Regions from separate parts of the Thalassospira sp. GO-4 genome, predicted to be linked through region 2. Evidence: predicted binding sites of a transcription regulator. Region 2 holds the regulator's gene; each other region holds the start of a gene.
The links. The regulator PhoB, encoded in region 2, activates phosphate uptake and scavenging genes when phosphate is short. The targets are predictions, from matches to a motif close to TNTCATAAAACTGTCA.

Region 1: a site for PhoB is predicted at 2,582-2,597, ahead of M9H61_RS06835 (DUF2794 domain-containing protein). Genes of this name have one in related genera too.
Region 3: a site for PhoB is predicted at 7,411-7,426, ahead of M9H61_RS07120 (Na/Pi cotransporter family protein). Genes of this name have one in related genera too.

Annotation. Positions count from the first base shown of each region.
Region 1 is NZ_CP097807.1:1,429,591-1,440,317, reverse strand. It holds gene M9H61_RS06845 (glucose/quinate/shikimate family membrane-bound PQQ-dependent dehydrogenase) at 1-1,295, shown strand, start outside; gene M9H61_RS06840 (tetratricopeptide repeat protein) at 1,373-2,137, opposite strand; gene M9H61_RS06835 (DUF2794 domain-containing protein) at 2,173-2,529, opposite strand; gene M9H61_RS06830 (hypothetical protein) at 2,701-3,126, opposite strand; gene M9H61_RS06825 (tetratricopeptide repeat protein) at 3,655-4,305, shown strand; gene M9H61_RS06820 (PQQ-like beta-propeller repeat protein) at 4,374-5,708, shown strand; gene der (ribosome biogenesis GTPase Der) at 5,819-7,357, shown strand; gene M9H61_RS06810 (c-type cytochrome) at 7,468-7,956, opposite strand; gene M9H61_RS06805 (SDR family NAD(P)-dependent oxidoreductase) at 8,134-8,847, opposite strand; gene purF (amidophosphoribosyltransferase) at 8,844-10,304, opposite strand; gene M9H61_RS06795 (CvpA family protein) at 10,368-10,727, opposite strand, start outside.
Region 2 is NZ_CP097807.1:3,601,119-3,611,845, reverse strand. It holds gene M9H61_RS16530 (uracil-xanthine permease family protein) at 1-175, opposite strand, end outside; gene uvrC (excinuclease ABC subunit UvrC) at 335-2,272, opposite strand; gene folB (dihydroneopterin aldolase) at 2,712-3,152, opposite strand; gene M9H61_RS16515 (SDR family oxidoreductase) at 3,240-4,010, opposite strand; gene M9H61_RS16510 (calcium/sodium antiporter) at 4,058-5,020, opposite strand; gene M9H61_RS16505 (cation:proton antiporter) at 5,320-7,386, shown strand; gene phoB (phosphate regulon transcriptional regulator PhoB) at 7,503-8,201, opposite strand; gene phoU (phosphate signaling complex protein PhoU) at 8,219-8,941, opposite strand; gene pstB (phosphate ABC transporter ATP-binding protein PstB) at 8,964-9,767, opposite strand; gene pstA (phosphate ABC transporter permease PstA) at 9,769-10,727, opposite strand, start outside.
Region 3 is NZ_CP097807.1:1,493,851-1,504,577, reverse strand. It holds gene M9H61_RS07145 (sigma-54-dependent Fis family transcriptional regulator) at 1-1,255, shown strand, start outside; gene M9H61_RS07140 (methyl-accepting chemotaxis protein) at 1,308-3,011, opposite strand; gene asnB (asparagine synthase (glutamine-hydrolyzing)) at 3,312-5,252, shown strand; gene glpD (glycerol-3-phosphate dehydrogenase) at 5,506-7,050, shown strand; gene M9H61_RS07125 (TfoX/Sxy family DNA transformation protein) at 7,072-7,341, opposite strand; gene M9H61_RS07120 (Na/Pi cotransporter family protein) at 7,477-9,270, shown strand; gene M9H61_RS07115 (GNAT family acetyltransferase) at 9,301-9,795, opposite strand; gene M9H61_RS07110 (hypothetical protein) at 9,995-10,654, opposite strand.

The sequences.
Region 1 (10,727 bases), 2.2 Mb from region 2:
ACTATTCGACCAAATCGCAATCGGGCGTCATTCGCGCATATGACATCAATACCGGCGCGTTGGTCTGGAACTGGGATTCCGGAAATCCGGAACAAACCGAACCGATCCCGGATGATCAGACCTATACCGCCAATTCACCCAACAGCTGGTCTGTTTCAAGTGCGGACGAGAAACTCGGCATGATCTATGTGCCGCTGGGGAACAAGGTTCCCGATCAGTTGGGCATGAACCGCGATGAAAATGTGGAAACCTATTCATCGTCGATTGTGGCGCTCAGCCTTGAAACGGGGCAGGTGCAGTGGGTGCGCCAGACGGTGCATCATGATCTTTGGGACATGGATGTGCCATCACAGCCAGCCTTGCTTGATATCACGACACCAGACGGGGAAACCGTTCCCGCACTGGTCGGTCCGACCAAACAGGGCGATATCTATGTTCTTGATCGTCGTACCGGCGATCCGATCATTCCGGTCACCGAGGTGCCGGCACCGGGTGGGGCCATTCCCGAAGATCACACAGCACCGACCCAACCGGTATCGGGGCTGACATTCATGCCCGAACCGCTGACGGGCAAGGATATGTGGGGCATTACCCTGTTTGATCAGCTGGCATGTCGTATTGCGTTCCATGGTTTGAAATATGAGGGTCGCTATACGCCGCCGTCGCTGGAAGGGACGCTTGTCTATCCCGGCAATTTCGGAACATTCAACTGGGGCAGTGTCGCCGTTGATCCCGAACGCCAGATCATGTTCGGCATGCCGACCTATCTTGCCTTTACATCGCGCCTGATCCCGCGTGATGCCGTTCCGCCGCGCGGCAGCGAAAAGGCCAGTGAAATGGGCATTAACCGAAATGAAGGTGCCCCTTATGCCGTGGAAATGGGGCCGTTCCTGTCGCCGCTTGGTATCCCGTGTCAGGCACCGCCGTGGGGCTATGTGGCCGGTGCTGATCTGCGCACGGGCGAGATCGCCTATAAGCATAAAAACGGCACGGTCGAAGACATGACCCCGCTACCCTTGCCGTTCGAAGTCGGTGTGCCGGGGATTGGTGGTCCGATCCTGACCAAGGGTGGTGTTGCCTTCCTTGGGGCCGCGGTTGACAACTATTTCCGTGCCTATGACGCCACCAATGGCAATCAGCTTTGGGAAGCCCGTCTTCCGGCGGGCGGTCAGTCAACACCGATGACCTATGAAACCGATGATGGCACGCAATATGTGCTGATCGTTGCCGGTGGTCACGGTTCGATTGGCACCAAGCCGGGCGATTATGTGATTGCCTACAAGCTTCCGAAATAGGATCACACGGGCACCTGTTTTGCAGGTGCCCGTTTCTTATGTGTCGTCAGTCGTGCCGGCAAGCACAAGCAGATCACTTACCAGGGCACTTCACCGGCAAGGCGTTTTTCGACCTCCTGAATTTCGTCGATGCTTAATCTTGGTTCCAGTGCGTCTATGGCCGACTGGGGATCAAGTGGTTCGGTCTCGTTTGCGCCTTCGGGAAAGGTCATTGGCCCGTTTGCGGAACGGCGCAGCCAGTAATAGGCATCGGCAAGATTTTGCGGCACACCCCAGCCACGTTCAAGCAATGCACCATACATGAACTGGGCGGCGTGATTGTTGGCCTTGGCGCCGATTTCAAAATAGTGGGCGGCTTCGATGAAGTTTTGCCGTGCGCCGCGTCCATGGAAATATTGTGTGCCGATCAAATAGGCCGCATCGCCGTTTCCCGGATCGGTTTTCAGCGCACGTTTGAAATATTCGGTGGCACGAAACTGGTCATAATGCAGGCCGTGGCCGTTAAAATAGAGAAGCCCGATATAATAGATCGCACCCCCGTGATTGGCGCGTGCGGCCTTTTTGAACCACTTTGCCGCGTTCTGATAGTCGGGTTGGCCAAGATTCCCGCGATAATACAGCAATCCCAGCGCATATTGCGCATAGGGATCATCCTTTTGCGCGGCCGATCGCCAGTAGTCATGGGCCTGTTCAAAATCACCGGACCGATAGGCATAGTAGCCGGTCTGGTAGTCGCGGCTCATTTGGCGCGCCTGTCCGGGGTGGGGGATGGCCGCAAAGCTTATGCCGATCAGGGCCGCAATCATCAGCCGTCTGACCAGCTTCAAGGCAGAAGGACGCACGTTCTTATCTTTGTCCGCTGTTATGAAGAAGGGTGTCAGGAATTGTTTTTAAACAGCGGAACGACCTTGCGCGCACGCTTTTCGATGGCCTCTAGCACGTTGCTGATATCGGAACTTTGTTTGATCCGCTCGCCACTGTGAAGCGCGAGATACTGGCCGGCATTCTTGTGTTCGCTGCCCAGTTTGATCACGGTGAAAAGCGGTGTTTCGTGTGTGGAACGAAAGATCGAAAACATTGCCATCCCGTCCAGATGGTCGATCGCATAATCGCGCCAGGCGCCGCTCGCAACCTGACGGGAATAGGTATTCATGAGCCGCATCAGTTCGGACCGGTCAAAATGCACAAAGCTTTTGGCTTTGCGGTATTTTGCCAAATCGAACAGTGTTCCCATGTGATTCTCCGGCAATGTGGTCGTCCGGCTGTTACAATCCGGGAACGGAAAATGACAGCCATATGACACGGTAGCGTGGATTGCCCTGCGTCTCAAGTTGCAATGGACAAAAACCGGTTCACACTATTTGTGACCGGTTTGATTATCCCAGATAATTCAGTGAATTATGCCCTAGAGGCTGCGCGAACGGGTCGGCGGCCAGTCAACGGTTTGTGCCCCTGTGTTATAGGGATCGGGCGTGCGATAGCAACTGACGGCGGCCAGGGTGCGATAGCAATAAAGCGGCGTTTCCGGTACCGGGTCCTTTTTGCAATAGGACTTGCCGTCAATTTTGCGGATGGTTGAGCAATCCTGACCGGTTGAAAGCGAAACCATATGGTCAATCAGGGTTTTGTCGGTGTTGATGATGCTGACAACGTCAAAGGCAAGATACCATTCCCCGCCGGTAAACAGGCTGGTCCCGACTACATCGGACATGGTGGTGCTACAGCCTGATACCCCGGTTCCAAGCAAAGTGGCAAACAACCCGGCCAGTATGCGCTGTCGAATGACGCGCTTGGCATCCTGTCGGTTTTGAACCTTTTGACGACGTTTCATGGTGTCTCCGTCCATCCACCGGGCAAATTTGACCGGTGACAGTGTGAAATCTGTTCCCTTGGATTTATCAAAGCAATCACTGTGCCGAATTGCCCAAAGGATGGATCATTTTTGTCATATGGGCGGTGTCGGGTTTGTTTTCAGGGGCTTTTTCCGGCATTGCTGCGCGATATGCCGGATCTGGCGCGCGGGCAAGTATTGGCGCACATTGGCGCAAGAGCGTCGATATCGTGCCGATGCGTGAGAATAATGGCGCTGGCAGGCAATTCTTACCGCTTTGGGGGATTAAATCGAAACCGCGCCGCGTTTTTGCCGCAAATTCGGTCTTTGTTACCCGAACATGGGGCTGACAAAGACGCCCGGATCGGGTTGAAAAACGGCAATGGGGCAAAATAATCGACCGAATGCCCGGATTGGCTTTGTGCAGACTTGACCCCTTGCGTGCTGGCGCGTTAAATCCTTGCCAGAATTAATTCAGATAAGCGGGCAGGTTGCCCGCTTTATTGTGACCGGATTGGAGCCGTTTTCGTGGTTGATATTTTCCAGGAAGTCGAAGAAGACCTGAAGCGCGAACGCACAGAAGAGCTGTGGCGCAAATACGGGAAATATGTCATCGGCACTGCTGCTGTGATTGTTTTGGGTGTTGCCGGGCGTGAAGGCTGGAAAACCTATGAACACAGCACCAGCATCGAAAATGGTACCCGCCTTGCCAATGCTGTTGAACTGGCAAATGCCGGTGAAGACAAGCAGGATGCGGCCCTTGAGGCGCTTGATGCGATCATCGCAGAAGGCAATGCCGGTTTTGTTGCATTGGGCCATTTCCAGAAAGCGGCTGTTTATTTGCGCGCTGGGGCGACCCCGTCGGCTGTGAACGAACTTGAAGCGGTTGCCGGCAATTCCGACATTGACCAGGTTTATCGTGATCTGGCTGTTGTTCAGATTGCCATGAACAGCGCCAATGAAAGCAATGCCCAGGAACTGATCACACGGCTTGAGCCGGTCGCGGTTCCGGAAAACACCTGGTATTACTCGGCGCGCGAAATGATTGCGCTGCTGCATATTGCCGCGGGTGAAATCGATGCGGCCAAGCCGCTTCTGACCGAAATTGCCGACGATAACGAAGCACCGTCAGGCATGCGCGCACGGGCAAGTGAACTTCTCAAGGCCGTTGGTGCCTAACTGCGACCAGCAAGGTTGGCCGGGTTTCCCGGCCACCGTGATGACAGCTTGAATCAGGGGAAACGGTTTTGACCACACGCGGTATTAAGTCACTTCTGTGCGTTATGGGGATGACGGGCCTTTTGGCCGGGTGTTCGGGTTGGCTTGGCGGCACCGAAGAACCGCCATTGCCCGGGGAACGCATTTCGGTACTGGCCCTGCAAAGCACGGTTCAACCTGATATCGATCTGTCTGATCAGCGTGTTGTTCTTCCGGAACCCGAACCGATGGTCGACTGGCCTCAGAATGGCGGCATTCCAAGCCATGCCTTGCATCATGTCGGTCTGGACAATGATGTTCTCAAGCAGGACTGGTCGATTGATATCGGCGAAGGGTCGATGGATGACAACCTTCTGCTTAATCAGGCAATCATTGCACGTGGCGTGATCTTTACCATTGATGCCAGTGCGGAAGTCCGTGCCTTTGCGGCCAATTCGGGAAAACGAATCTGGTCGCTTGAACTGGCACCGGAAGACGAAGAAGACAGCACGCTTCTGGGCGGTGGTCTGGCCTATGAGGGCGGCATTATCTATGCCACCACCGGCTTTGCCGAAATCATTGCCATTGATGCGCCAAGTGCCACGGTTCTGTGGCGCACCCAGGTCAGCGCCCCGATGCGGTCTGCGCCGACCGTCCGTGGTGGTCGTGTCTTTGCCATCACTGTTGATAACCAGACCATCGCGCTCAATGCCTTGACCGGGGAAACGCTTTGGAACCATCGCGGTGCGGCCGAAGGTGCGGCCTTTATCGGTGGTGCCAGCCCTGCGGTGGATCAGGGCGTTGTGATTTCGGCCTATTCGACCGGCGAGATGTATGCGCTGCGTGTGGAAAACGGTCAGGTGATCTGGTCTGATGCTCTTGCCGGGGCCGGGCGCACCGATGCCGTTTCGGCAATCGCTGATATCCGCGGTCTTCCGGTGATTGATAATGACCTTGTGATTGCCACAAGCAACTCGGGCCTGACGGTTGCGATTGACCTTCGTACCGGCTATCGCGTCTGGGAACTTGAGGCCGGTGGCATCCAGTCACCATGGGTGGCCGGCGATTACGTATACCTGCTAACCAATACAAATGATCTGATTGCCTTGCGTCGGAAGACCGGACAGGTTAAATGGGTGACGGTTCTGCCACGTTTTGTCGATCCCGAAGACCAGGAAGAGCCGATTGTCTGGACAGGTCCGGTACTGGTCGGTGACAGGTTGATCGTAGGTAACGAGCAGGGCGAAGTAATGACTGTTTCCCCTTATAGCGGTGACATTCTCGGCAAGGATGAACTTTCCGGGCCGATCACATTGCCGCCTTCGGTTGCGGGTGACAGCCTTTACTTCCTGACTGCGGATGCCGATCTAATCGCATATCGCTGATCAGTCAGTTCGAACATTAGGCAAGGTTTCCTTGCAGGATTTGCGATGCGCCGAGGGCAGTGAAAGCCGTCGGCGCATAACGCCTTTTATAACGAGAGTCTGAAAGTCAGATGTCGCTTAAAGTTGCCATTATCGGTCGCCCCAATGTCGGGAAGTCGACCCTGTTTAACCGTCTGGTCGGCAAAAAGCTGGCCCTGGTGGACGATCAGCCCGGGGTCACCCGTGACCGCCGCTATGGCAAGGCACGTCTGGGCGATATGTCTTTTGACGTGATCGATACCGCCGGTCTGGAAGAAGCATTCGATGATTCCGTCGAAGGCATGATGCGCCAGCAAAGTGAAAAAGCGTTCGAGGAATGCGATGTTGCGCTGTTCCTGATCGATGCGCGTGCGGGACTGACCCCGCTTGACAACCACTTTGCCGACTGGCTGCGCAAACGCCACAAGCCGGTTTACGTCATTGCCAACAAACACGAAGGCAAGGACCAGGATCCCGGCCTTTACGAGGCCTATGGCCTTGGTCTTGGCGATGTCGCCCCGATCTCGGCCGAGCATGGTCTCGGCATCGAGCTTCTGTATGACATTCTTGAACCGCATTGGGACGAATGGAAACACCGTCAGCGCGTTGCCAAGCAACATGCCCGCGAAGCTGCCATCGAGGCATTGGAAGATGCCGCACAGGAAGCTGATGACGATGTCGATGATTTGATTGATCCCGATGGCTTTGCCGATGACGAGGGCGAAGTATTCCCGTCCTATGAAATCGAATTCAGCGAAGATGACGAAGACGAAGATGGCGAACTGATCGTCGAAGGGGCGCGCGATAACTCCAAAATCCAGCTGGCCATCGTCGGCCGCCCGAATGCCGGTAAATCGACCCTTCTGAACCAGTTGCTGGGTGAAGAACGTGTCATGACCGGGCCGCAGGCCGGTTTGACCCGTGACTCGATCGCGGTCGACTGGTCCTATGAAGGGCGTCCGATCCGTCTGGTCGATACAGCCGGGATGCGCCGCAAGAAGAAGATTGATGACCGCGTTGAAAAGCTGTCGGTTGCCGATACCCTTCGCGTGATCCGCTATGCCCAGGTCGTTGTTTTGATGCTTGATGCGACCAACACGCTTGATAAACAGGATCTGACGATTGCGCGCATGGTGCTTGAAGAAGGCCGTGCATTGATCATTGCGGTCAACAAGTGGGATGCGATCAAGGACAAGGCAGGCGTCATGCAGGAACTGCGTGACAAGCTTGACGTGTCCTTTGCCCAGGCCAAAGGCATTCCGGTCCTGACCTTCTCGGCGCTGACCGGGCGTGGTACCGATCGTCTGATGCCGACAGTTCTTGATATCCACGATATCTGGAGCCGCCGCATCCCGACATCACAGCTGAACCGCTGGCTTGAAGCAACCACCGAACGCCATTTGCCGCCGGTCATTTCCGGGCGTCGTATCCGTCTGCGTTACATGACCCAGGCGAAATCGCGTCCGCCAAGCTTCTTTATCAACTGCTCCAAGGCGGCCGAACTGCCCGAAAGCTATACGCGTTATCTGATCAATGGTTTGCGCGAAGATTTCGATATGCCGGGCGTTCCGATCCGTATCTATCTGCGCAGCAGTGACAACCCCTATGCCAACAAGAAAAAGAAACGCTAGTTTCCGGATTTCTTGTCCCAGAACGACCAAAGCCGCCCTTGATCATCAGGGGCGGCTTTTTGCTGCGTTTTTGGCGGGCGTCATGCGGTTTGATGCATCTGCCCTATAGATCAGTTTTGCGGGATCGACGGGCCGTTATCAATGATGTCACGGATATGGTCGGGCAGGTCATCCTCGGTAAAGCGTTCCTGGATTTCGCCGTCCTGAACAAAGGCAAAAATATCGGCGATGTCCTGACCGGAAAAATCAATCTGATATCCGAGATCGGCCTGTTGAAGATGGAGCATCTGCTCGGCCCCGCGCCACATGCTGGCAAAAAATTCAAACGGCTCACGCGCGATATTCATGTTCGACGCATCAAGACTTGGGCCGATATTACCGCCTACACTGTTGACGGAATGACAGACAACACAGCCGCGTTCGGCAAACAGGTCCTTGCCGCGTGCCGCATTCATTTCAGGCAATGTAATGGACGCGCCATTATGGTCGGTTGCGCGCGCATCATCGACGGTGCTGATGGTGATGACAGCCCCGATGGCAACGGCAATCGCAACAGTGCCCAAGGATGGAATAAAGCGGAAATTCAAGGCCTGTGTCATCGGCGTCCCTATGTCAGATAAGTGTCTGCTGGGGGCACATGCTATCGGTCCTTGGTACTCAAGCGCAATGGCTTGATGTCGTGGACATAAAAATTGTTTTGAAAATCTGCATTCCGCAACAGGAACACAAAAAAAGGGCCCGTTCGGGGCCCTTTGTCGGTGCGGTATGTGGAATGCTTAATACGCGTTGACCACTTCGCCATGTTTGGTGCAGCTGGCCTCTGCCAGATCGACAAACACATCGGTGATGCTGTCGGGCGTGGGCAGCGTTTCGGGATCTTCACCCGGATAGGCTTCTGCACGCATCTTGGTGCGGATACGACCGGGATTGATCAGATTGACGCGGACCTTGCTTTCCTCAAGCTCCTGGGCATAGGACAGCACAAGGGCTTCAAGCGCGGCCTTGGTGGCGGCATAAAGCCCCCAGAAGGCACGACCCTTGGCCGAGGCGTTCGAGGTCACGAAAATCGCGCGCCCGGCATCAGAAAGCTGCAACAGCTTGTCGACCGTGCGGATCAGGCGGAAATTCGACGTAACGTTGGTTGCGACCGTATTGTCGAAAACCTGGGTATCGATGTGGCCGACCGGGGCGATTTCGCCCAGAAGACCCGCATTGCCAACCACGATATCAAGCTTGCCGAACCGTTCATAAATGGTCGGGCCGATGGCATCGACCTTTTCGAACATGGTCAGATCAAGCGGCAGCAAGCTGATCTTGCCGCCGGCATCGGTGATTTCGTCGCTGAGTTCTTCAAGCGCGCCGACATTGCGACCAATCGCAATGACCTGCGCGCCTTCGGCAGCAAAACGTTTGGCAACCGCGTAACCGATCCCGTGCGAGGCACCGGTAATCAGTGCCACGCGTCCTTCAAGGCGCTTTGTATCGGTCATGCAGACTGCCTTTCGACCAGCTGGCTCAGCTTGCGGTCCTTGTTTTCGGCATTGTGATCGGTAAGCCGGATCGGATAATCGCCGGTAAAGCACGCATCACAGAATGCCGGGCTGTCATTGTCACGGCCCGGAAGACCGGTCGCACGATACAGACCGTCAATGGTGACAAAGGCAAGGCTGTCGACACCGATGATCTTGGCCATGCTTTCGATGTCGTGATTTGCCGCCATCAGTTTGTCTTTGGACGGGGTATCAACACCATAGAAGCACGGGTTGGTCGTGGGCGGGCTTGTGATGCGCATATGCACTTCTGCCGCACCGGCCTGACGGACCAGATCAACGATCTTGGTCGAAGTCGTACCACGCACGATCGAGTCATCGACCAGAATAACGCGCTTGCCCTTAAGCTTGCCGGGGTTGGCGTTATGTTTCAGCTTCACGCCAAGATGGCGGATCTGATCGGTCGGTTCGATAAAGGTACGGCCGACATAATGGTTACGGATGATGCCCAGTTCGAACGGAATGCCGCTTTCCTCGGCGTACCCCAATGCGGACGGAACACCGGAATCCGGGATCGGCACGACAACGTCGGCTTCGATTGCGGACTCACGGGCCAGTTCACGACCGATATTCTTGCGCACGTCATAGACGCTTGTGCCTTCGACGATGCTGTCGGGGCGGGCGAAATAGACATGCTCGAAAATGCAGAAGCGCGATTTGACCGGTTTGAACGGCTTTATCGACCGCAGGCCGTCTTCGGTAATTTCGACGATTTCGCCCGGTTCGACGTCGCGGATGAATTCCGCGCCAACGATATCAAGGCCGACCGTTTCCGACGACAGGATATAGGCATCATTGAGCTTGCCCAGAACCAGCGGACGAACACCAAGCGGGTCACGGACACCGATCAGTTTCTTTTGTGTCATGACGACCAGCGAATAGGCGCCTTCGACCTGACGGACCGCATCGATCAGACGATCGACGATCTTCTCGTACAGGCTGGTGGCAATCAGATGAATGAAGGTTTCCGTATCCGAGGTCGACTGGAAGATCGAACCGCGCTTGACCAGACGATCACGCACCGCAAGCGAGTTGGTCAGGTTACCGTTATGGGCAATCGCCAATCCACCGAATTCGAAATCGGCAAAAAGCGGCTGCACGTTGCGAAGCCCCTTGCCGCCAGCTGTCGAATAGCGGACATGGCCAACAGCACGGTGGCCGGGAAGGCTTTTGATCACATCTTCGGAGCCAAAGATATCGCCAACCTGGCCCGAGGCCCGATGAGCGGGAAAATCTTCGCCGTCATAGGAAACAATACCGGCGGCTTCCTGTCCGCGGTGTTGCAATGCATGAAGGCCAAGGGCCGTCAGTGCAGCAGCATCCGGGGTACCAAAAACGCCAAAGACGCCACATTCTTCACGTAGCTTGTCGTCATCAAATGGATTGGTGGTCAGCATGAGTGGGTTCCGCTCTCTCGCCGGTGGCGCACGGACAACGTAATTTTACGAAACCCACACGCCTCACTCGTTAGTGGTCGCCTCGATCAGGCGATCCAAATCATCGCGCGAGGGCCTTGTATACCCGTTTAGGGGCGCGGGTCCAGTCCCTTTTGGTTCCGGACCAAGAAGTTGACGATAGGTTTGCTCGTTTGCATCGGCCCGACGCTGTGCGCGCTCAAGCTCTTGGGCGGTGGTATCGAAAATTTCGTCAGGAGCCATGCGCATAATAAGGAACGCGCCTTCTTCCAGAACCGGGCGGGTCCGGGCATCGCGCACCCAGTCGGGTTGCGAATCTGCGGGCAGCAGCCAGGACAGGGCCAAAAAGCCGATACAAACGATCAGCGCGCCGCGCAACAGACCGAATACAAAGCCAAGGGTGCT
Region 2 (10,727 bases):
CCCGACCGGCAGTACAGATGAAGAAAATCAGGGTTCCGATACCGGAAAAGAGAATGGCCAGATTGGGATCAAACCCCATCAGAAGCGGGCCAAGAATTGTGGCACCAGACATGGCAACAAGATGCTGCAATCCCATCGGGAACATCTCACCCCACGGCAGACGTTCATCAGGCATGACTGTTGAAGACCGGGTCAAAGACCAGGAAGGAAAATATCGCATTTGTTTCCTTAAGCTGAGATCGTTGATCGCACAAAAGCGCGCTGCCGGGACGGCAATATGCACACGGGGTATTACCCGCCTGCCGCCAAAAAGCAAGACATCAGCAACAGGTTATCAGTCATTTTCGTGGAAATGATCGTAGATCTTTCGCGCCAGGGCGGCACTGATGCCCTCGACTGCCTCAAGATCCGAAAGCCCGGCATCGGCAACCCCCCGGGCCGATCCGAAATGGTGCAAAAGCGCCTTTTTGCGCGCACCGCCAACACCCGGAACCGAATCCAGAACACTTTTGCCGATCTGCTTGGCCCGCTTTGCCCGGTGGGTTCCGATCGCCCAACGGTGTGCTTCGTCGCGCAGGCGCTGAATGAAATAAAGAACCGGGTCTTTCATATCAAGACGCACCGGCGCCTTTCCCGGGATGTGAAGAACTTCCTTACCGGCATTTCGATCAACACCCTTGGCGACACCAACCAGCATCACATCTTCGATGCCAAGATCTTCAAGGACCTCGCGCGCAACGCCAAGCTGCCCCAACCCCCCGTCAATCAGACACAGGTCCGGCCAGGTGCCATTTTCGCGATCCGGGTCTTCTTTTTGGGCGCGGGCAAACCGACGGGTCAAAACTTCGCGCATCATGGCAAAGTCGTCACCCGGTGCGATGTCGCCCTTGATGTTGAATTTGCGATAGGCGTTTTTCATAAAGCCTTCCGGTCCGGCCACAATCATCCCGCCCACCATGTTGGTCCCCTGGGTATGGGAGTTATCGTAAACCTCGATCCGTTCGGGCGTGCTTTCCAGATCAAGCTTGTCAGCAAGGTCTTCAAGCAGCTTGCGCTGTGTCGCACTTTCGGCAAGACGCCGCCCCAGCGCATCCTTGGCGTTGGTCAGGGCATGCTCGACCAGTTTGCGTTTGCCGCCCCGTTTGGGCACCAGCAACTCGATCTTGCGGTTGTTATTGATGCCCAGTGCATTTTCGACCAATTCCTGACCTTCGATCTCGTGAGACAGGAAAATCTGTTTGGGCGCGGGCTTATCGGCATAGAACTGCCCGACAAAGGCCGACAGGATTTCGGGAATTTCCGCAGACTGTTCATGGCGCGGAAAATAGGACCGGTTGCCATAGTTTGATCCAGACCGGAAAAAGAACACCTGCACACAGCTTTGTCCGCCTTCCTGATGAAGGGCGATGACGTCGGCTTCTTCGACGCCTTCAAGATTGATGTCCTGATGCGATCTGATCTGGCTTAAGGCGCGGATGCGGTCGCGATACATCGCGGCCTGTTCGAATTCCATGCGCTCGGACGCCGCCATCATATCAGCTTCAAGCTGCTTGAGGATTTTCTGGCTGCGGCCGGTCAGGAAGTCACGGCAGATATCAACAAGCCCGTCATATTCCGGCTTGGATATGCGGTCGACACAGGGGGCGGCACACCGCTTGATTTGATACAGCAAACACGGGCGCGACCGGTTCGAGAAAACCGCATCGGTACAGGATCGCAACAGGAATGCGCGCTGCAAATGGTTGATCGTATTGTTCACCGCCCAGGCAGACGCAAAAGGCCCAAAACAGCTGCCATCCTTGGCGCGTGCCCCGCGATGTTTGACGATGCGCGGGTAATCATGATCTTCGGTGATCAGGATATAGGGAAAGCTTTTGTCATCCCGCAAAAGAATGTTGTAACGCGGCTTGAGCTTCTTGATCAGGTTGGATTCAAGAAGAAGGGCTTCGGCCTCGGTATGGGTGGTGATGATTTCCATCCGGACCGTCTGCGCGACCATACGGGCAATCCGGATCGGCAATTGCATGATGCGGGTATAGGCCACCACACGCTTTTTAAGGTTCTTGGCCTTGCCGACATAAAGAACCCGGTCCTTGTCATCGAGCATCCGGTAAACGCCCGGTGCACCCGGCATGGTTTTCAGGGCGTATTTGATTGCCTCGACACCACGCGCGGCCCCGCCCCGGTTCTCGTCACCTTCAAGGGACAAACCGATTTCCCGTCCCGGGGCATCTTCCCCGTTCGGGTTTTCGGAGGGGGCATCAGGCTTCATAAAGGCACTCCGCAATCAGACAAATACATCCAAAGTTGTGACGGCCGTCACAATCTGGCCGGGCTTTGGAACATAGCCGAAAAGATTAACATCGCAACACCGCGTCAGGGAATCGTGGCGGAAAAAAGATGTCCACCAAGACTGTGGATAACTATGTGGGTAATAGGGGGGCTTCTTCCTGCACCCCTTGAGAGTCTTAACTTTCTGTGAAGTGCCCAAATATTGGGCAAAACAGTTAAGTTATTGATTTATATATCAAAAATAACTGTCAACATGAAATCATTCGGTAATACAGCCGTAAAAATCGAATATTTTCCTTTGATTCCATCTCGCCAAATGCTTGTGCATAAGGACTGCTGCGATTCGCCCCAAGGGAATCACAGAGTCCCTTGGTCCGCCGGTTTGAAAAAGTAAATTTTTTAACGAAATCGGGCGTAAATCAACGCGCGATATTGTGCCGTTCGATTTCGACCCCGACCGCCGAGACGTCTTCAAAAACGTCGAGCTTTTCAACCCGGACGATCACCTTACGCACGCGCGGATCAGCAAGGCACATATCCGCAAGTTTTTCCCCAAGGGTTTCCACAAGGTTCACATGACCATCCTGGCAGATGCGTCGGGTCCCAACCACAAGATCCTCGTAGCTCAGGACCGTGGTGATATCGTCATTCTGAACCCCGTCCCCTTCGAGGACTGCCAGATCAAGATTGATCCGGACCCGTTGCGGGGCTTCCTTTTCATGGTCATAAACACCGATCGAGGTATGAATGACCATATCGCGCACAAAGACACGGCGCAGGCTGCCGGCCCGGTCTGCATGAGGCAGATCGGCAAAAGGCAATGTCGTAATTTTGGCATCCTGTTTCAGGCCTGCGGTCATAGTCGGGTCTTCCTTGTGCTGCTTTTGGGTATGGGCGCCTTGTGCTGCCCTCCCCGTCCGGCCGATGTCAGACCATCATGCCTGACATCATTCGATTGGCTTGTCATTATTGCCACTGGGCGCCCAATCAAGGTGCTGCCCGCCGTCAAGGGCTAACATTTGCCCGGTGATGGCAGGCGCGGCAAGGAAAAATCGAACCGCGTCGCAAATCTCTTGCGGGTTTGTCCCGACTTTAAGCGGGGTTTTCTCGCACTGCTGATCGAAAATGTCCTGTGTTTGTCGGCTACTAGGCAAAGCCGGCCCCGGCCCGATCGCATTAACACGAATTTTTGGCGCCAATGCCAGTGCAAGGGTCTGGGTCAAGGTCCACAACCCGGCCTTTGACAATGTATAGGTCACGAAATGCGGGTTCAGATTCCAGACCCGCTGATCGATAATGTTGACGATCAGGCCTTTGACATCGTCGGGCAGGCGTTTGGCAAATTCCTGTGACAGAACAAACGGCGCCCGCAGATTGGCCTCCATATGAAGGTCCCAGCTTTCGCGGGTGGCCGACTGAATGTCATCATATTCAAATGTCGACGCATTATTGATCAGAACCGCAATCGGCCCCAAGGCCGCCTGTGCTTCGCGCACGATCCGGTGGGTGTCTTCTTCGCTGGCGAGATCGGCGGAAATCACACAGGCGCGTCGGCCAAATGCACGGATTTCCTCGGCCAGGTTTTCGGCATCCTTGCGCGAATGATGACAGTGCAGCGCTACATTATAGCCATTTCGCGCCAGATCAAGCGACAGGGCCCGACCGATGCGTTTAGCTGCACCTGTAATCAAAACGGTTTTGGGCACCTGTGCAGTCATTTTCTGCGGATCCCTTTATGCGTCTGTCAATTCAACCAAGCCGGTTTTCAGGCTGCTACAAGTTGGAAGACATAGACCAAATAGGCAATCACAAATGCACTTCCGGTAATGCGCGAAATTTTGCGAAACGCATAGGCAACAGCAAGCAACCCGACGGTTACCGCCAGCATGATCCACAAATCGGAATTCAAAATCTGTTCCGGCACCGGAATTGGCGCAATAAGCGACACCCCGCCAATAATCACCAGAAGGTTCAAAAGGTTCGAGCCCAGCACGTTGCCAAGTGCAACATCTGAATGACCACGGAATGCTGCAACCACAGATGCCGCAAGTTCGGGCAATGATGTTCCGAACGCAACCAGCGTCAATCCGATAACGGCCTCGGAAACACCGAACTGCCGGGCAACGGCAACGCCACCGTCAACAAGCCATTCCGCCCCGAACATCAGTGCGACAATCCCGATCAGGGTCGCCACAAGCGGCTTGACCCAGCCTTTGGGCACCTCGCCGACTTCATCGACTTCTTCTTCATGCAGATGGCTGGCTTCGCTGGGCATGTTTTTGTCATGCTTGTAGGTGAAGTACCAGATAGCCGCCAACACACACAGCATCAGGGCCCCGGCCCACCGGTCAATCGCCCCGAACATGCAAAGTGCGATGAACAAAACGGTGCCCAGCAGCATGGTGCCACCATCGCGAACAACCGTGATGCGTCCTGCCGCAACCGGTTTAAGCACCGCAACCGCACCGAGGATCAGCAGGATATTGGCAATATTGGAACCGACCACATTGCCCATCGCAATATCGGCCGTTCCTTTGAGCGATGCGTTCAATGACACGACAAATTCCGGCGCAGATGTCCCGGCCGCAACGATCGTCAAACCGACAATTACTTTTGACACCCCAAGCAAAAGAGCCAATCCAACGGCACCACGCACGATAAATTCGCCACCAGCCGTCAACAGGACAAGACCGGCGATAATCTGAAGATAGGGGATAAGCTGTTCCAAAACGCGTTTGCTCTTATTGGGGGTCAATTATATGGACCTGATCAGGCCCGCGGAACATGGCATCTGGCACCAGGATTGGCAAGTCATCAGGGCATGACAATTTTCACAGCACACAATTGAATTCCCCGCCCGGCGCATTAGGTCAAACCAACAAGACAAGCCTTGAAACAGATCAAACCGGTACGGGTTAATTGCGTTGGCATCGTCAAATTTCCACAGGACGATACCGTTCAATTCCGCTATCCTGATCATCTCGTTGTTTTCAAATATTTATCTGCTTTGCCGGATCAATTCTGACCATGCATCACAGCGTTCTGTTCGAGCTGTTCCTGATCCTTGCTGCGGCTGTGGTTGCAGTACCCATCGCGCATCGTTTGCGCGCCAATTCGATTATCGGTTTTCTGATCGGCGGATTTTGCATCGGGCCATTCGGGTTTGGACTGATTACCGAACGTGAAGACATTTCCACAGTTGCCGAACTGGGGGTCGTCTTCCTGCTGTTCATGATCGGGCTTGAACTGTCGCGCGAACGATTGCGCGTCATTGGCGGGCGGTTTGCGGCACTCGGTCTGTTGCAGATCCTGGTTTCAATGGCTGCGATCATGGGCGTTCTGGCGCTGCTTGATCTGCCATTGGCGGCATCCCTTGTAATTGCGGGTGCGCTGGCCCTGTCATCAACCGCGATTATCCTTAAACAGTTGTCTGACGACCGGCAGCTCAATACCCGTTTCGGGCGGGCCGCCCTTGCAATCCTTCTGGTCCAGGACGTGGCGGTTGGTCCGTTCCTGATCATGGTTCAGGCGGCGGGCAATGCCGGTACCGAAACCAGCCCGTGGATCAGTATTCTTCTTGGCTTCGGTTCTGTCGCCCTGCTTCTGGTCGCAGGACGGTATCTTTTGCCGCATCTGTTTCGCTATATCGCGTCGCTTAAAAACCCGGAACTGTTTGCGATTGGGACCCTGTTCGTTGTTCTTGCCGCCAGCACCCTGACCGAGGTTTCCGGACTTTCGATGGCACTTGGCGCGTTCATTGCCGGTGTAATGCTGGCCGAAACCGAATTCCGCCATCAGATCGAAGCCGATATCGCGCCATTCCGTGGCGTTTTCCTGTCGCTGTTCTTTATGTCGGTCGGGATGTCGGTCAATGCCAATGTTGTCTATGAACAGTTTGGCAGTGTGCTGCTGTGGCTGATTGCATTGCTTGTCATCAAGACGGCCGTTCTGTTTGTCTTGTCCTTGGCGATTCGGTTTGAACGGGGTTCGGCCCTTCGTGTTGCGATGAGCCTGGCAGCAGGCGGTGAATTTGCATTCGTCATGTTTGCACTGGCGGCCCAGAATGGTGCAATTCCGCGCGATCTTGCCGCGATGCTGATCCCGGTGGTTGCCTTGTCGATGGCATTGACACCGACCCTGATCAATCTTGGCCACCGGATCGAGGAAAAGCTGCATCCCAAGGAAGACGACCAGCTTGGCCCGATCTCGGATGAAACCGAAGGCATCCACCAGCATGTTCTGGTCATCGGCAGCGGACGTGTCGGCAGGGTTCTGGCGCGTCTTTTGAAAACCCGCGATATTCCGTTCATTGTTCTCGACAGTGATGCCCAACAGGTTTCGCGCGGCCGTGCAGAGGGGCTCCCCGTATTCTTTGCCGATGGGTCACGCCCGGAAACATTCCGCGCCGCCCACACCGATGAAGCGCGCATCGCGGTTGTTGCCATGGGTAACCCGCATGCAACCGAAAAGACCGTTGCGCTTCTACGTCAGCATTATCCGCATCTCAAGATCTTTGCCCGCGCCCAGGACATCACCCATATCGGTCCGCTGTCGCGCAGCGGGGCCGATGCGGCAATTCCCGAAGTACTGGAAACCGGCCTTCGGCTTTCGGATCATGTGCTGTCGGCCTGCGACGTGCCACAAGAAGACATTGATGCCGAAATCGCCAAGTTCCGGCGCGCTGACATGCTGTTGATGAACGAACTGGCACCAAGGACCCAGCGCAAAAAGGCCCCGGAACCGGCACAAGCAGCACCGGCATCAGAAGTCGCACCAGCGACAACACCATCTGCGGCACCTGCATCCGCGGCATCTGCATCCCCGGCGACCGCGAAGACAACAAAGGCATCCGGCACGGCTGCGCAAACCGCCAAAACCAAACCGACGGCAAAGAAACCTGCGTCGCGTGCCACGCCAAAGAAAACAACCGGGCGCAAGGTTGCGACAAAACCCGCCGCAACCAAAACAACGTCGGGCAAAACCACATCGGGCAAAAAAGCAGCGCCCCGCAAACCGGCGACAGAGACTGCGCCATCAGACAAGCCGGCAACATCCCGGTCAGGCCGCACCACACGTGGCAAAGCTAAAGACTAGCTAAATGCAAAACCCCCGCGGCCTGTGGCAACGGGGGTTTTGTTTGATCTGAGTGTCAGAATTTTTTCAGACGCGCCTAGCAACGAGCCCGCAGTCCGGCCTTGTGGCCGGATCAATCAGGCCGCAGTTTCCGAATCCAGCGCATAGCCGGCTGCCCGAACCGTCCGGATGATATCGCGGGTACCTTTGACATCATTCAGGGCCTTCCGCAGGCGGCGGATATGCACATCAACCGTACGGGTTTCGACATAAATGTTCGGTCCCCAAACAGCATTCAAAAGCTGCTCGCGGGAGAAAACACGCCCCGGATGTTCAAGGAAGTAGCGCAGAAGACGAAATTCGGTCGGACCAAGGTGGATGGCCTTGCCATTGCGGCTGACGCGATGGGCGGCAAGATCCATTTCGATATCGGAATAGACCAACTGCCCTTGTGGTTGCGCCGGACCGGATCGGCGCAGAAGTGCGCGAATACGTGCCAGCAACTCGCCAATCGCGAACGGTTTGGTGACATAGTCATCAGCACCGGTATCAAGCCCGCGAATGCGATCCCCTTCTTCGCCACGCGCAGTCACCATGATGACCGGCAAATCGCGGCTTTCGGGCTTGCGGCGGATCTGACGGCAAACCTCGATCCCCGACATGACCGGCAACATCCAGTCCAGAAGGACAAGATCAACATGCGTTTCAGCAAGAATTTTCAACGCTTCGTCACCGTCACCGGCTTCGACAACCTGCATCCCCTCACGTTCGAGGTTGTAGCGCAACATGGTTACGATTGCAGCTTCGTCCTCGACGATAAGAACCGTTGGGTCCATCTTCCTATGCTCCAGTGTCACTCATTCGGTTCGACAACAGCAAAGTTCGCTGCATCATTTTTTGGCCGGTCGATTGCCGGCAGGTCTTCGCCCTTGATCCGGTAATAGATCGTTTCGGCGATATTGGTGGCATGATCGCCAATACGTTCGATGTTCTTGGCGATGAACAGCATGTGGGTCGATGCCGTAATGTTGCGCGGATCTTCCATCATGTAGGTCAGCAATTCGCGGAACAGCGAATTGTACATGTCGTCGACTTCCTGATCGCGCGCCCAGACGCGTTCCGCCTTTTCGGCGTCACCTTCGATATAGGCGTCGAGAACATCCTTGATGATTTCCTGGGCCAGCTTGCCCATATTAGGGATCACCTGGACCGGACGGATCGGCGGGATCTGGTTCAGGACCTGGGCACGTTTGGCAATGTTCTTGGCCAAATCACCAATACGCTCAAGATCATTGGACAGCTTAAGCGCCGTCACGACCTGACGCAGGTCATCAGCCATCGGCTGGCGCAGGGCCAGAAGACGGACCGCAAAATCCTGCACTTCCTGTTCAAGAACATCGATACGATGGTCTGAAAGAATGACTTTTTCAGCCAGTTCCGAGTCACGCTTTACAATAGAGCGGATCGCAGAGATCAGCTGACTTTCTGCAAGCCCGCCCATCTGCGAGATGATGTTGTTCAGACGGGTCAGTTCCTCGTCGAACGAACTCACGATATGTGTTTTGTCGTCAGCCATTTATGCGTTCTCCTCGTATCGCTTAACCAAAGCGACCGGTAATGTAACCCTTGGTGCGGTCGTCTTTCGGGTTGGTGAAGATCTGATCGGTTTCACCAACTTCTACCAGCTTGCCAAGGTGGAAAAATGCGGTCCGCTGCGATACACGCGCAGCCTGCTGCATGGAGTGCGTCACGATCACGATCGTGTAGTTCGAACGCAGTTCGTCAATCAGCTCTTCGACCTTTGCCGTTGCGATCGGATCAAGTGCCGAGCACGGCTCGTCCATCAGAATGACTTCTGGGCTGACCGCAACCGCACGTGCGATGCAAAGACGCTGCTGCTGACCACCCGAAAGACCGGTAGCCGGGGATTGCAGGCGATCTTTGACTTCCTTGAGAAGACCGGCACGCTCAAGCGAGGTCATGACAATTTCATCAAGTTCGTCACGCGAATTGACCAGCCCATGAATGCGCGGGCCATAGGCCACGTTGTCATAGATCGATTTCGGGAACGGGTTCGGTTTCTGGAACACCATCCCGATACGTGCGCGCAGCTGAACAACGTCGATCCGCTTGTCATAGATATCGCGGCCATCAAGGGTCACCTTGCCATTGATGGTCACACCATCAATCGTGTCGTTCATGCGGTTCATGCACCGCAGGAAGGTCGACTTGCCACAACCCGACGGGCCGATCAAAGCGGTAACCTGACGTTCGACGATATCCAGATTGACATCGAACAGCGCCTGATTGTCGCTATAGAAAAGATTAAGGTCACGTGCCGTCATTTTCGGGCTTGCGACCGACGGCTCTGCCGTCATTGCGCTCTGGGATACAGCAGCCATTTTACCACTTCCGTTCAAATTTTTTGCGCAGATACACAGCCAGTCCATTCATCAGGATCAGGAAGGCCAGCAACACCATAATCGCTGCCGAGGTTTTCTCGACAAAGGCACGTTCCGGGCTGTCTGCCCACAGATAGATCTGGACCGGTAGAACCGTTGCCGGATCAAGTGCACCACCCGGGATATCAACGATGAAGGCAACCATGCCAATCATCAAAAGCGGTGCCGTTTCACCAAGTGCCTGTGCCATCCCAATGATCGTCCCGGTCAGAATGCCCGGCATCGCCAGCGGCAGCACATGGTGGGTTACGGTCTGAACCGGCGAGGCACCAAGACCAAGGGCCGCCTGGCGGATTGACGGCGGAACCGCCTTGATCGCTGCACGCGACGCAATGATGATGGTCGGCAAGGTCATCAGAGCCAGCGTCAAGCCACCGACAACCGGGGCCGAACGCGGCAGATGCATGACATTGAGATAGACCTCAAGACCAAGCAGACCGAACACAATCGACGGCACAGCAGCAAGGTTGTTGATATTGACTTCAACAATGGTCGTGAACCGGTTCTTCGGTGCGAATTCTTCAAGATAGACCGCCGCAAGAACCCCGATCGGGAAAGACAGGGCCAAGGTCACAAGCAGGGTATAGAACGACCCGACAGCCGCCCCCCAGATACCGGCAAGTTCCGGCTCGCGGGAGTCACCACTGGTAAAGAAGCGGGCATGGAACTGCTTTTCGACCGCACCGTCTTCGACCAGCGCATTGTACCATCCGATTTCCTGGTCATTGAGACGACGGCTGCTTTCATCAACTTCGGCATCGATATAGCCTTTGTTGAGCATGTCGAAATCATCACCGGAAATCAGCCAGATCTTGCGGGTCTGCCCGATCAGGTTCGGGTTTTCCATAACCCGTTCACGCAGATCATAGGACGCACCACCTGACACGATGCCATACAGAT
Region 3 (10,727 bases), 2.1 Mb from region 2:
TCTTCATCCAGAAGCACGCCATGTCGGATCAACCCGTGATGCGATGATATCGATCGCACCCGATGGCACAATCAGCGGTGCGACATCAACCGCACGCCGTATTCTGGCAGCGGCAAACAATTCCACAGACATTGCGCAGATGTTTGAAATGGATGTGGATGACCTGTTGTCGAAATTTGCCAATCAGGATCAGGGGTCGGCCCCGGCGACCGCGTTGAATATTTCCGGGGGCGGGGTTCTGTTCGGGTCTGTCACCATGCCCGAACGGATGCGCCGTCGCTATGTCGGGCGGTCGACCCCGATTACGACAAGGGCGCCAAAGGCCGCAAAACCGACCGCACAGATTGCCGATCGCGATCCTGCCCTGCGCCGGATTTACGATATCGGTGCGCGCCTTCATGCGCGCGATATCAATATCCTGATGTCGGGCGAAACCGGCAGCGGCAAGGAATATCTGGCCCGCCATATCCATGAAGCAACCCTTGGAAAATCCAGAAATTTTGTCGCGATTAATTGTGCTGCTTTGCCCGAAGGATTGATTGAAAACGAACTGTTTGGGCATGCGGGCGGGGCATTTACCGGGGCGGCGCGCGACGGGTTTGGCGGGCGCATCCGCGAAGCCAATGGCGGGACCTTGTTCCTTGATGAAATCGGGGATATGCCGCTTTCTGCACAGGGGCGGTTGTTGCGGGTTCTTGAAAGCCGCACGGTCGAACCGCTTGGCAGTACCAAGTCGGTAGCAGTCGATTTCCGTCTGATCTGTGCCAGCAATGTCGATTTGAACCAAGCGGTGGCGGACGGGAAATTCCGCGAAGATTTGCTCTATCGGATCAAGGGGGCGCGTCTGGCTGTGCCGCCGTTACGCGAACGCAGCGATCTTGTTGATTTGATCGGGCGGTTGCTGGCCGGGTTATCGAACGACTATGTGCAGTGCTCTGACGCGGTGATTGATCTTCTGACCCGTCATCAATGGCCGGGCAATGTGCGTGAACTGATCAATGTATTGCAATATGCCAGCGTCTTTGCCGACCATGGCGTTATTGAACGTGACCATTTGCCCGATGATTTCCGGGTTGAGGTCGTCAAACCCGTATTGTCGGCCCGCGACAGTATCGAGCAGGCCGAACAGGGGGCCTTGCGCCAGCTTCTGGAAAGTCATCACTGGCATATCAGCAACACGGCCAAGGCACTTGGTATCGGGCGCAACACGCTTTATCGCCGCATGGCGCGACTGGGAATAGAACGGTCAGGATAGGACGCGATGCCCTGATATCCCGACCGTTCATTTTCAGTGTCCCCCAATGATGTCAGGCAATATCACGCAAGAACTGCTTTACCGAATGATCGAGCTTTTGCGCGCGTTCTTCCATGCTTGCGGTGGCGGCTCTGACATCACCGGAAGCCGCATCGGTTTCATCGGCGGCATCCATTGCCTGTTGAATGTTGCTGGCAACATCGCGGGTATTTTGCGCAACGTTTGAAATTTTCGACGAAATTTCAGTCGTTGTGTTGCTTTGCTGATTGATTGAATCGGCAATGCCGGCCGTGTCGTCATTGATCACGCCAATGGTTTCGACAATTTCGCGGATGGCGGCAACCGCATCACGGGTTTCCGATTGGACCGTGGCGATCTGTTCGGAGATTTCATCGGTCGCGCGTGCGGTCTGTGACGCAAGGTTTTTGACCTCGTTGGCGACAACGGCAAAGCCCTTGCCGGCATCACCGGCACGTGCGGCTTCGATGGTGGCGTTCAGTGCAAGCAAATTGGTCTGTCCGGCAATATCAGTGATCAGTTTGACGACTTCGCCAATCTTGTCTGCCGATGTTTCGAGCACAGACATTTTTTCATTGGTGCTGTTGGCTTCGTTTTGAGCCCGCGACATGGTTTCACGCGACTGGGCGATGCGCTGGCTGACCTCATATACCGATGCGGTAAGTTCCTCGGCAGCAGACGCAACAGATTCCGCATTATGGGCGACTTCCGATACAACAGATGCAGCATCACTTGCGCGTGCCTTGCTTGTTTCCGCGGTGCGGCCAAGTGTGGAGGCGGAATTGCGCAGCTTTTCAAGGGCCATTCCAACATCGGCCAGCAGATCGCCGGTCGTGTTTTCAAAGTTCTTGGTCAGCTTTTCCATAAGTTCGGAACGTTGTGCCTGCGCGCGTTGAAGTTCAGCCTCCTTGGCGCGCATTTCGCGACGTTCGATCGCGTTTTTCTGGAATACCTTGACGGCTGTGACGATATCGCCGACTTCGTCGCGCCGGGTGATTTCCGGAATGGCGGTGTCAAGCTTGCCCTCGGCAATTTCAAGCATGCCGGTGGTCAGTCCGCGAAGCGGGGCAATGGCCCGGATGTTCCAGATGATCAAGACGATACTGATCGCAAGCGAGGCCACCAGCATGCCGATCATGACAATCGAAAAGTTGCTGGCGACGGTTCTGGCCGATACGGAAATCAACTGGCTTTTGGCTTCTTCATGTTCGATCAGTGCATCGATGCTGGCGCGCCAGTCGGCAAAGGCCGGTGCGGCTTCTGCGTTGATCAGGTTGATTGTCGATGAAAATTCACCTGCCTTGCGAAGGCCGACGACCTTTTCGATGATGGGGGCTGCGCGTTCTTCAATCGCCTGAATTTCAGCAAAAAGCTGCTGTTCCTCATCCGATGATGTTTGTTCGGCAGAAAGGATTTCGGCCATGCCCTGGGCGGCCTCGGCGTAAATGGCGGCCTGTTCATTGATGATGGCGACTGTGGCGTCAACCTCATCCTGGCTTGCGACCAGTGCCATGTCGCGCACGGCAATGGCGCGGTCCTGCACACTGCCGCCCAGATTGATGGCGTAGCGTTGCTTGACCCCGTTGATGTCGGTGATCTGGGTGAAGGATGTGTTGATCTGATTTACAAGAACGACAGAAATCGTTGTCAGGATACTCATAAGTGCAAGGATCGCGACATAGCTGATGATCTGTCGTTGGCCAAGTGAAAGCGACACCTGTTTCTTCGAAGCGTTCATCCGGACGTTACTCCATGATCTGCTATCTCTGCCGGGTCATCTTGTTTTTCAGGCTTCAATTCTATGTCGACGTGACCGCGTGCGTTTGGATGGCAGTATATTATTGGTTGTAGGTCCGGTGACGATATCATAACTCTGCGTCGTCATTGCACAGTCTGTTTTGCCGTTTTCACCCTGTGGAATAGAGGGCAATGGCAAAAACGGTTTTGACCGATCATTTCCGGTCAATATCCAAATGTTTTGATTGTAGAATGGGCCGTTATTGTTTTAAGTATCGGCAGGGTTTTACAGGATTGTTTTATGTGTGGAATTGCCGGTTTATGGCTGTCTGGACGGAGTGACGCAAGCGGATTGGGCGATGCTGTATCGCGCATGAACACTGCGTTGCATCATCGTGGTCCCGATGGCGGCGATGTCTGGGTTGATCAGGAAAACGGGCTGGCCTTGGGGCAGCGCCGTCTTGCAATCATTGATCTTTCCGATGCCGGCAAACAGCCGATGCATTCGGCCAATGGCCGTTATGTCATGGTCTATAACGGCGAAATTTATAACGCGCCCGAACTGCGTGAAAAACTTGCCGCTGCCAATATCCAGGTCGCCTGGCGCGGGCATTCCGATACCGAAGTAATCCTTGAATGCATTGCCCATTGGGGGGTGCGCGATACGGTCAAACGCCTGATTGGCATGTTTGCCATCGCACTTTGGGACAAGCAGACCAAAAAGCTGACCCTTGTGCGCGACCGGCTTGGCATCAAGCCGCTTTACTGGTCGCGCTATGAAGGCAATATCGGTTTTGCGTCCGAGGTAAAGGCGCTTCTGGCGGGCAATGCGATTTCACGCGAAGTCAATCGTTCGGGGTTGGAAGCCTACCTTCGGTTTGGCTATGTGCCATCGGGGCTTTCGATCTATTCGCATGCCAAGATGCTCAAACCCGGTCACATTCTGGAAGTGTCATCGCATGATCAGGCAACCGAATTTGCCTATTGGTCGGTCGAAGATGCTGTTCTGAACGGACAAAAGCATGCCTGGAGCGGCGATGATCAAAGTGCGATCGATGCACTTGAAGATTTGCTGCGCGATGCGGTTCAGCGTCGCATGGTGGCCGATGTGCCGCTTGGCGCGTTTCTGTCCGGCGGGATTGACTCATCGACCATCGTTGCCCTGATGCAGTCGGTCTCGGATCGGCCGGTCAAAACATTTTCGGTCGGGTTCGAGGACGAAGCCTTTAACGAGGCGGCCTTTGCCGGGGAAGTGGCGCGCCATCTCAAGACCGATCACACGGAACTTTATGTCACGCCCCAGGATGCGCTGGATCTGGTGCCGAAACTTTCGGAAACCTATGACGAGCCGTTTTTTGACAGTTCGGCGATCCCGACCTATCTGATTTCGGCCCTGACGCGCAAGGAAGTCACGGTTGCTCTGTCGGGCGATGGCGGCGATGAAACATTTGGCGGTTATACGCGCTATCTTTGGGCCAAACAGCTTAGTGCGGCGGCGGGCGGTATTCCGTTCGGGGCGTCGCTGGTGTCGCGCGGGCTGACCATGCTGTCGCCCGAACAGTGGGACAATCTGGTCGGGCTGGTGCCCGGCAAACTTTCGACCAGCGCGATTGGCGATAAAATCCACAAAGCGGCACCGCTTCTGGCGATCCGTGATGATATTGATCGCTATCATGCGCTGTTGTCATTGTTTGATACCGACAAACTTCTGGGCAGCCGTTCCACCCGCAAGAAATTCCGCGTGCCGGGCGAAAAGTTCTGTCGCAACCGCAATCTTGATTATGTCTCGTCCATGCAGGTCATGGATACGATGATGTATATGGTCGATGATGTGCTGACCAAGGTAGACCGTGCATCAATGGCCAATTCGCTTGAGGTCCGCGTACCGTTTATCGATCATCGCGTGATCGAATTTGGCTGGCGTTTGCCCGCACGGCTTAAAATGAACGGATCGGTGGGCAAACATGCCTTGCGCCAGATCCTGTATAAATATGTGCCGCGCGAAATGATCGACCGGCCGAAAACCGGTTTTGGTGTGCCGCTGGCACAGTGGCTTCGCGGGCCGTTGCGCGAATGGATGGGCGATCTTTTGGCCAATGACGCGCTTTATAACGATTTCGGCCTTGATCGTCGCCAGATCGAAAAATTGCAGCAGGAACATATGAGCGGCAAGCGCAACTGGGGCCACCAGCTTTGGACGATTTCCATGCTGTCTGACTGGCAGAAACGCTGGCTGGCCTGATCGAACGATCAATTCCCGCATCCCGTATCCAATCTTTGATGAACGCCCCGCCTGAATTTCAGGCGGGGTTTTTCAATTTGTTTCAAAAATGAACTTTTGATCATTTTGCATTGGCTGTCCCGAGCAATGTGGCGGTGGCATGTTTCTCGGACATGGCTGCGTCGAATAAATGTCACAATTCGAAACTTGAAAATTTTCGAAAATGAAATATTTTAGCGGGAAAGAGATTCCTTTTTGCTGAAAGAGGCCCCGCATGGCTGAGACTGCACATTACGATCTGATCATTATTGGTGGCGGCATCAACGGTGCCGGTATTGCGCGTGATGCGGCGGGGCGCGGGCTTAAGGTTTTGCTGTGTGAAAAGGATGATCTTGCCAGTGCAACATCGTCGGCCAGCACCAAGCTGATCCATGGCGGTTTGCGCTATCTCGAACATTATGAATTTCGTCTGGTGCGCGAAGCGTTGACCGAACGTGAAGTGCTGCTTGGCAATGCGCCGCATATCATCTGGCCGTTGCGCTTTGTTCTGCCCCATCGCGATGATTTGCGTCCGGCCTGGATGATCCGCCTTGGCTTGTTCCTGTATGACCATCTTGGCGGCCGTAAAAAGCTTCCGGCTTCCGAAGGCATTTCATTTGCCAATCATGTTTCCGGTGCACCGCTGCGGGACGGGATGACCAAGGGCTTTGTCTATTCCGATTGCTGGGTTGATGATGCGCGTCTGGTGGTTCTCAATGCCATTGATGCCAAAAATTGCGGGGCTGAAATCCTGACCCGGACCGAATGCGTCGGCGCCAAACAGATCGACGGGCACTGGCAGGTTTCCCTGCGTGATCAGCAAAGCGGTCAGGAACGCCAGGTTTCCGGGCGGATGCTGGTCAATGCGGCGGGCCCGTGGTGTGCCGATCTGATCAATCCGGACAATGGTGTGGTGCAATCAAAAACCAGCGCCAATATCCGCTTGGTCAAGGGTAGTCACATTGTGGTGCCAAAGCTGTTTGATCATGATTATTGCTATATTTTCCAGAATGGCGACGGGCGCATTGTCTTTGCCATTCCCTATCAGGATGACTTTACCCTGATTGGCACCACCGATGTTGATTTCACCGGCGATCCGGCCAAGGTCAAAATTGATCAGAACGAAATCGATTATCTGTGCAAACTGGCCAGTGGCTATTTCAAAAAGCAGGTGGCATCCGACGATGTCGTCTGGACCTATTCCGGGGTGCGGCCGCTTTATGCCGGCAATGGCGAAAGTGAAAATGCATCCAAGGTGTCGCGTGACTATACCCTGAAACTCGAAGCCGATAGTGGTGCGGCCCCGGCCTTGCATGTTTTTGGCGGCAAAATCACCACCTATCGCAAGCTTGCCGAACATGCGCTTCAGATCATTACCCGCCAGCTTGGCACCCGCGATGCGCCCTGGACGGCCAAAGAACCGCTTCCGGGCGGGGATTTCCCCAATGCATCCTTTGATGATGCATTTGCCCATTATGCCAAACGATATGACTGGATGGATCACGGTTTGTTAAAGCGCCTGCTGCGCGCATATGGCACACGCATCGACATGATCATCGGTACTGCGACAAAGATCGATGATCTTGGTGTCTGTTACGGCCATGACCTGTATGAAGCCGAATTGCGCTATCTGATTGATCATGAATGGGTAAGCAAGATTGATGACCTGATCTGGCGGCGGTCCAAACTTGGCCTGCGTCTGTCTTCCGAACAGATTGCCGCGCTTGAAAACCGTCTGGCACAGATCGACGCCGATCCCAGGTCGGTCGCCGCCGAATAGGACGGGCTTTGAACGCGGATATCAGGACTGCGCGTTTGACAGTTCTTCACGCAATGTGTCGAGTAACGTGCGCAGTTCCTGTTTGCGGGCAGGCGTGATATCGCGCCAGTCCCGGTCATGGATCGCACCTTCAAGCGCATAAAGGTAGTTCAGGCTGATTTTCCTTTCACCGCCAAAGCGAAACAGCAGGCGGCGCGTGACTTCGACGATGCCGGTCGCGATAAGCTGATCGCGGTTTTCAATCCCGATTTCGCGCAGTTCACGTGACGATGTCGGACCGATATTGCGCATGGTTTTCCTTTGTTCGGGGTGGTGCGTGCACATCGCGTTGGGCATGTCTTCACTGGTCGTGCTGGCACCTGACAGTGTGAATAATCTGCTGTATGGTCGGTTTGTTTTCAACCGATTACCTTGACCGGTCCCCTGATGACAGCATTGTTCAAACCCGTTATCGCAAGTGCGATCCTGCTTCTTTTGACCATTCCGGTCGCAAAGGCCGCAGACGATTTTGTGCCGCTTGAAACCGGGGCAATGATGGTCGGGCTGGTTGGCGGTCTGGCACTTTTTCTGTACGGGATGGACCATCTGGCAAGCGCGCTCAAGACCCTTGCCGGGGCGCGGTTGCGATTTATCCTGTCGAAAATGACGCGCAACCGCTTTATGGCGGTGCTTTCGGGCGCACTGGTTACCGGTCTTGTCCAGTCGTCAAGTGTGACCACGGTTCTGGTGGTGGGCTTTGTGTCGGCGGGCCTGATGCCCTTTGCCCAGTCGATTGCCGTGATCATGGGGGCCAATGTCGGCAGTACCCTGACCGCGCAAATCATTGCCTTTCGGGTTGATGCGATTGCACCGCTGGTGATGGCCATCGGATTTGGACTGACCATGATGGCAACCCGCAAACGCGTTGCGATGGCGGGCAAGGCGATCCTTGGCACCGGGATGCTGTTTTTCGGCATGGGCATGATGAGCGATGCGATGGAACCGCTTCGCACCTATCCGCCCTTCATCGATCTGATGGCCGAGATGCAAAACCCGGTTCTGGCAATCATTGTTGCGGCATTCTTTACCGCCCTTGTTCAATCCAGTGCGGCAACCACGGGCATTATCATCGTTCTTGCCGGGCAGGGGCTTGTGACACTTGATGGCGGCATTGCCCTTATTTTCGGGGCGAATATCGGCACCTGTGTCACTGCACTGCTGGTGACAATCGGCAAGGGGCGCGATGCCCTGCGTACCGCCATCGGCCATGTTCTGTTCAATGTCGGCGGTGTTTTCTTGTGGCTGCCGTTTATTGCGCAATTGTCCGAATTTGTGACGGATATTTCATTTGCGACCAATGGCGGGCAAACCGATATCGCGCGCGAAATCGCCAATGCGCACAGCATTTTCAATATTGCCAATGTGATCCTTATGATCGCCTTTGTGCCATGGATCGCCCGTCTGATCGAAAAGATCGTGCCACCGGAAACGGTGATTGATCCGCCGCTTGATCCCAGCCCGAAATATCTGATGGCAGAAGTCACCAATACGCCGGCGGCCGCGATTGCGCTGTTGCGCAACGAGGTCATCCATATGGGCGACATCGTGACCGATGTGGTGCGCCGCGGGCGCGAAAACATGCGCAAGCCGACCAGCAAGAAATTGCAAAGAATTGCAGAACTTGACGACGGGGTGGACAGCCTGCAGGACGCGATTGCCCTGTTTGCCAGCAAAATGCGCCGATCCGAACTTTTGCCCGGTGAACTTGACCGGCTTCAGAACGAGCTTGAAGTCAGTAACCATCTTGAAGCGGTTGGCGATCTTGTCGCCGAGGAAATGGTCGAACTGGTTTCCGAACTGATGGATTTGCGCCAGATCCCGTCCGAAGAACGCCGCGCCCAGATCACGGAACTGTTTGAAATTGCCGAAAACTGTCTGAAACAGGCGCTGACCGCCTATTCGGGGGATGATATGGAAACCGCAAGGGCGGTTTTGGCCCGTGATCAGGAATTTGGCGCAAAGATGGAAGTGACATTGCACCGGATCAGCGATGCGATCGGACCGCGCGATGTCGATATCCGGTGTTATCGCATCAATGTTGCACTGGTTGAACGGATCAACCGGCTGTTTCAGCGGGCATGCCGCATCGCCCATGTCACGATTTCGGGGCTCGACGGGCACAAGGCTGCTGGCGATGATGGGCAATCACCGCCAACAGTCACATTGCCTGAAACATTCTGATCACGGTTTGGTCAGGGGCAAACCACCCGGTTACAGTTCCGGGCGTTCGATCGGCGGGGTGTCGATGTCCTTTTGCATGACCGTGACATCAAGCGCGCGATAGCCAAGATGGCGATAGAAATCCTGTGTCCTGCTGTTTTCCGAACGCACCATCAATTGCATGCGCCAGACGCCCTGATCGCGCAACCAGCCTTCGCCGATATCCATCAATTTGCGGCCAAGTCCCGATTTCTGAACGGACGGGGCAACCGCCAGATAATATACCCAGCCACGATGACCATCATGACCGGCCATCACCGAACCGATGATGTTATTGCTGTTATCTTCCCAGACGAAAAGTGTCGCGTCCGTTGCCTCGATCGCAAATCGCACATCCCATGCCGGCGGGTTATAGGGGCGATAAAGCCCGGTATCCTGCCAAAGCTGGGTAAGCGCGGGGATGTCTTCCAGGGTTGCGGTTCTCGGGGCGGTTTTGGGATTGGCTGCGGGGGCAGGTGTTTGGTTTGTTTGGGGCGTGGTTGTCATGGTGGTTCTTTCGGGGCGCAGTTTCTAATGGGCAACAATGGGGGCGTTATCAATGGCGGTCAAATGCAAAACCGTTACAGATCAATGTAAAAAAAGGAAACGCCCCCAAGGGGGAAACCTTGGGGGCGCTGGGGAAGTCCGGAGCATCGGTTGGGAATGAAGGCCCCGGACCGGGGTGGGGTCGTTATCTGCGTGCGGCTTAGCTGATCGGGCGGCCGGTCACGCTGCTGAGTTCCATTTCACGAACGATGTCGCCGGCCTGATTGGTTACGGTCGCGGTATAGGTGCCGCGCGGCGTTTCAGCCAGGCCGCCCAGTTTCAGTTCACCATTGCCAAACCGGATCACCATCGCACTGGCCAGAAGGTTCATCTGATCGGCGGTGAATTTGCGGTTGTAACGTTCGGCCTTGTCCGGGCGCGGCAACAATTTGCGCAAATCATGACGTTCATCACGGTCCATGCGCCCGGTTTTGGCATCAAACTTGACCACTTCGACCACGCCGCCTTGTGCATTGACTACAAGGACGTCGATCTTGCCCGGTTCTTCTGCCATCAGGGCATCACCGGTCTTAAGATCAATCGTGCCGGTTTTAAGCAGCATGGCATCAATCAGAATGCGCGCCTCGGCCGGGGTCAGGGGAACTGCGCGTTCGCGATTTTCGCGGTAGAATTTTCCACCTTTGCGATGATCACCGCGGTCGCCATCAAATTTGCCACCATGATGATCACCACCAAACATGGACCATTCACCGGGGCCACCATGGCCACCCTGACCAGCCTGGGCGGCGGCAATCGGGGTTGCGAGCACACCAGATGCGATCAGGACAGCTGCAAGTTTGAGTTTGTTGTTACGTTTCATCGTAAACCTCGTGTCGTTGGGGGATCGTTTGCTGAGGTCCGTTATCACCGATGATTGTCGCGAAATGATCCCC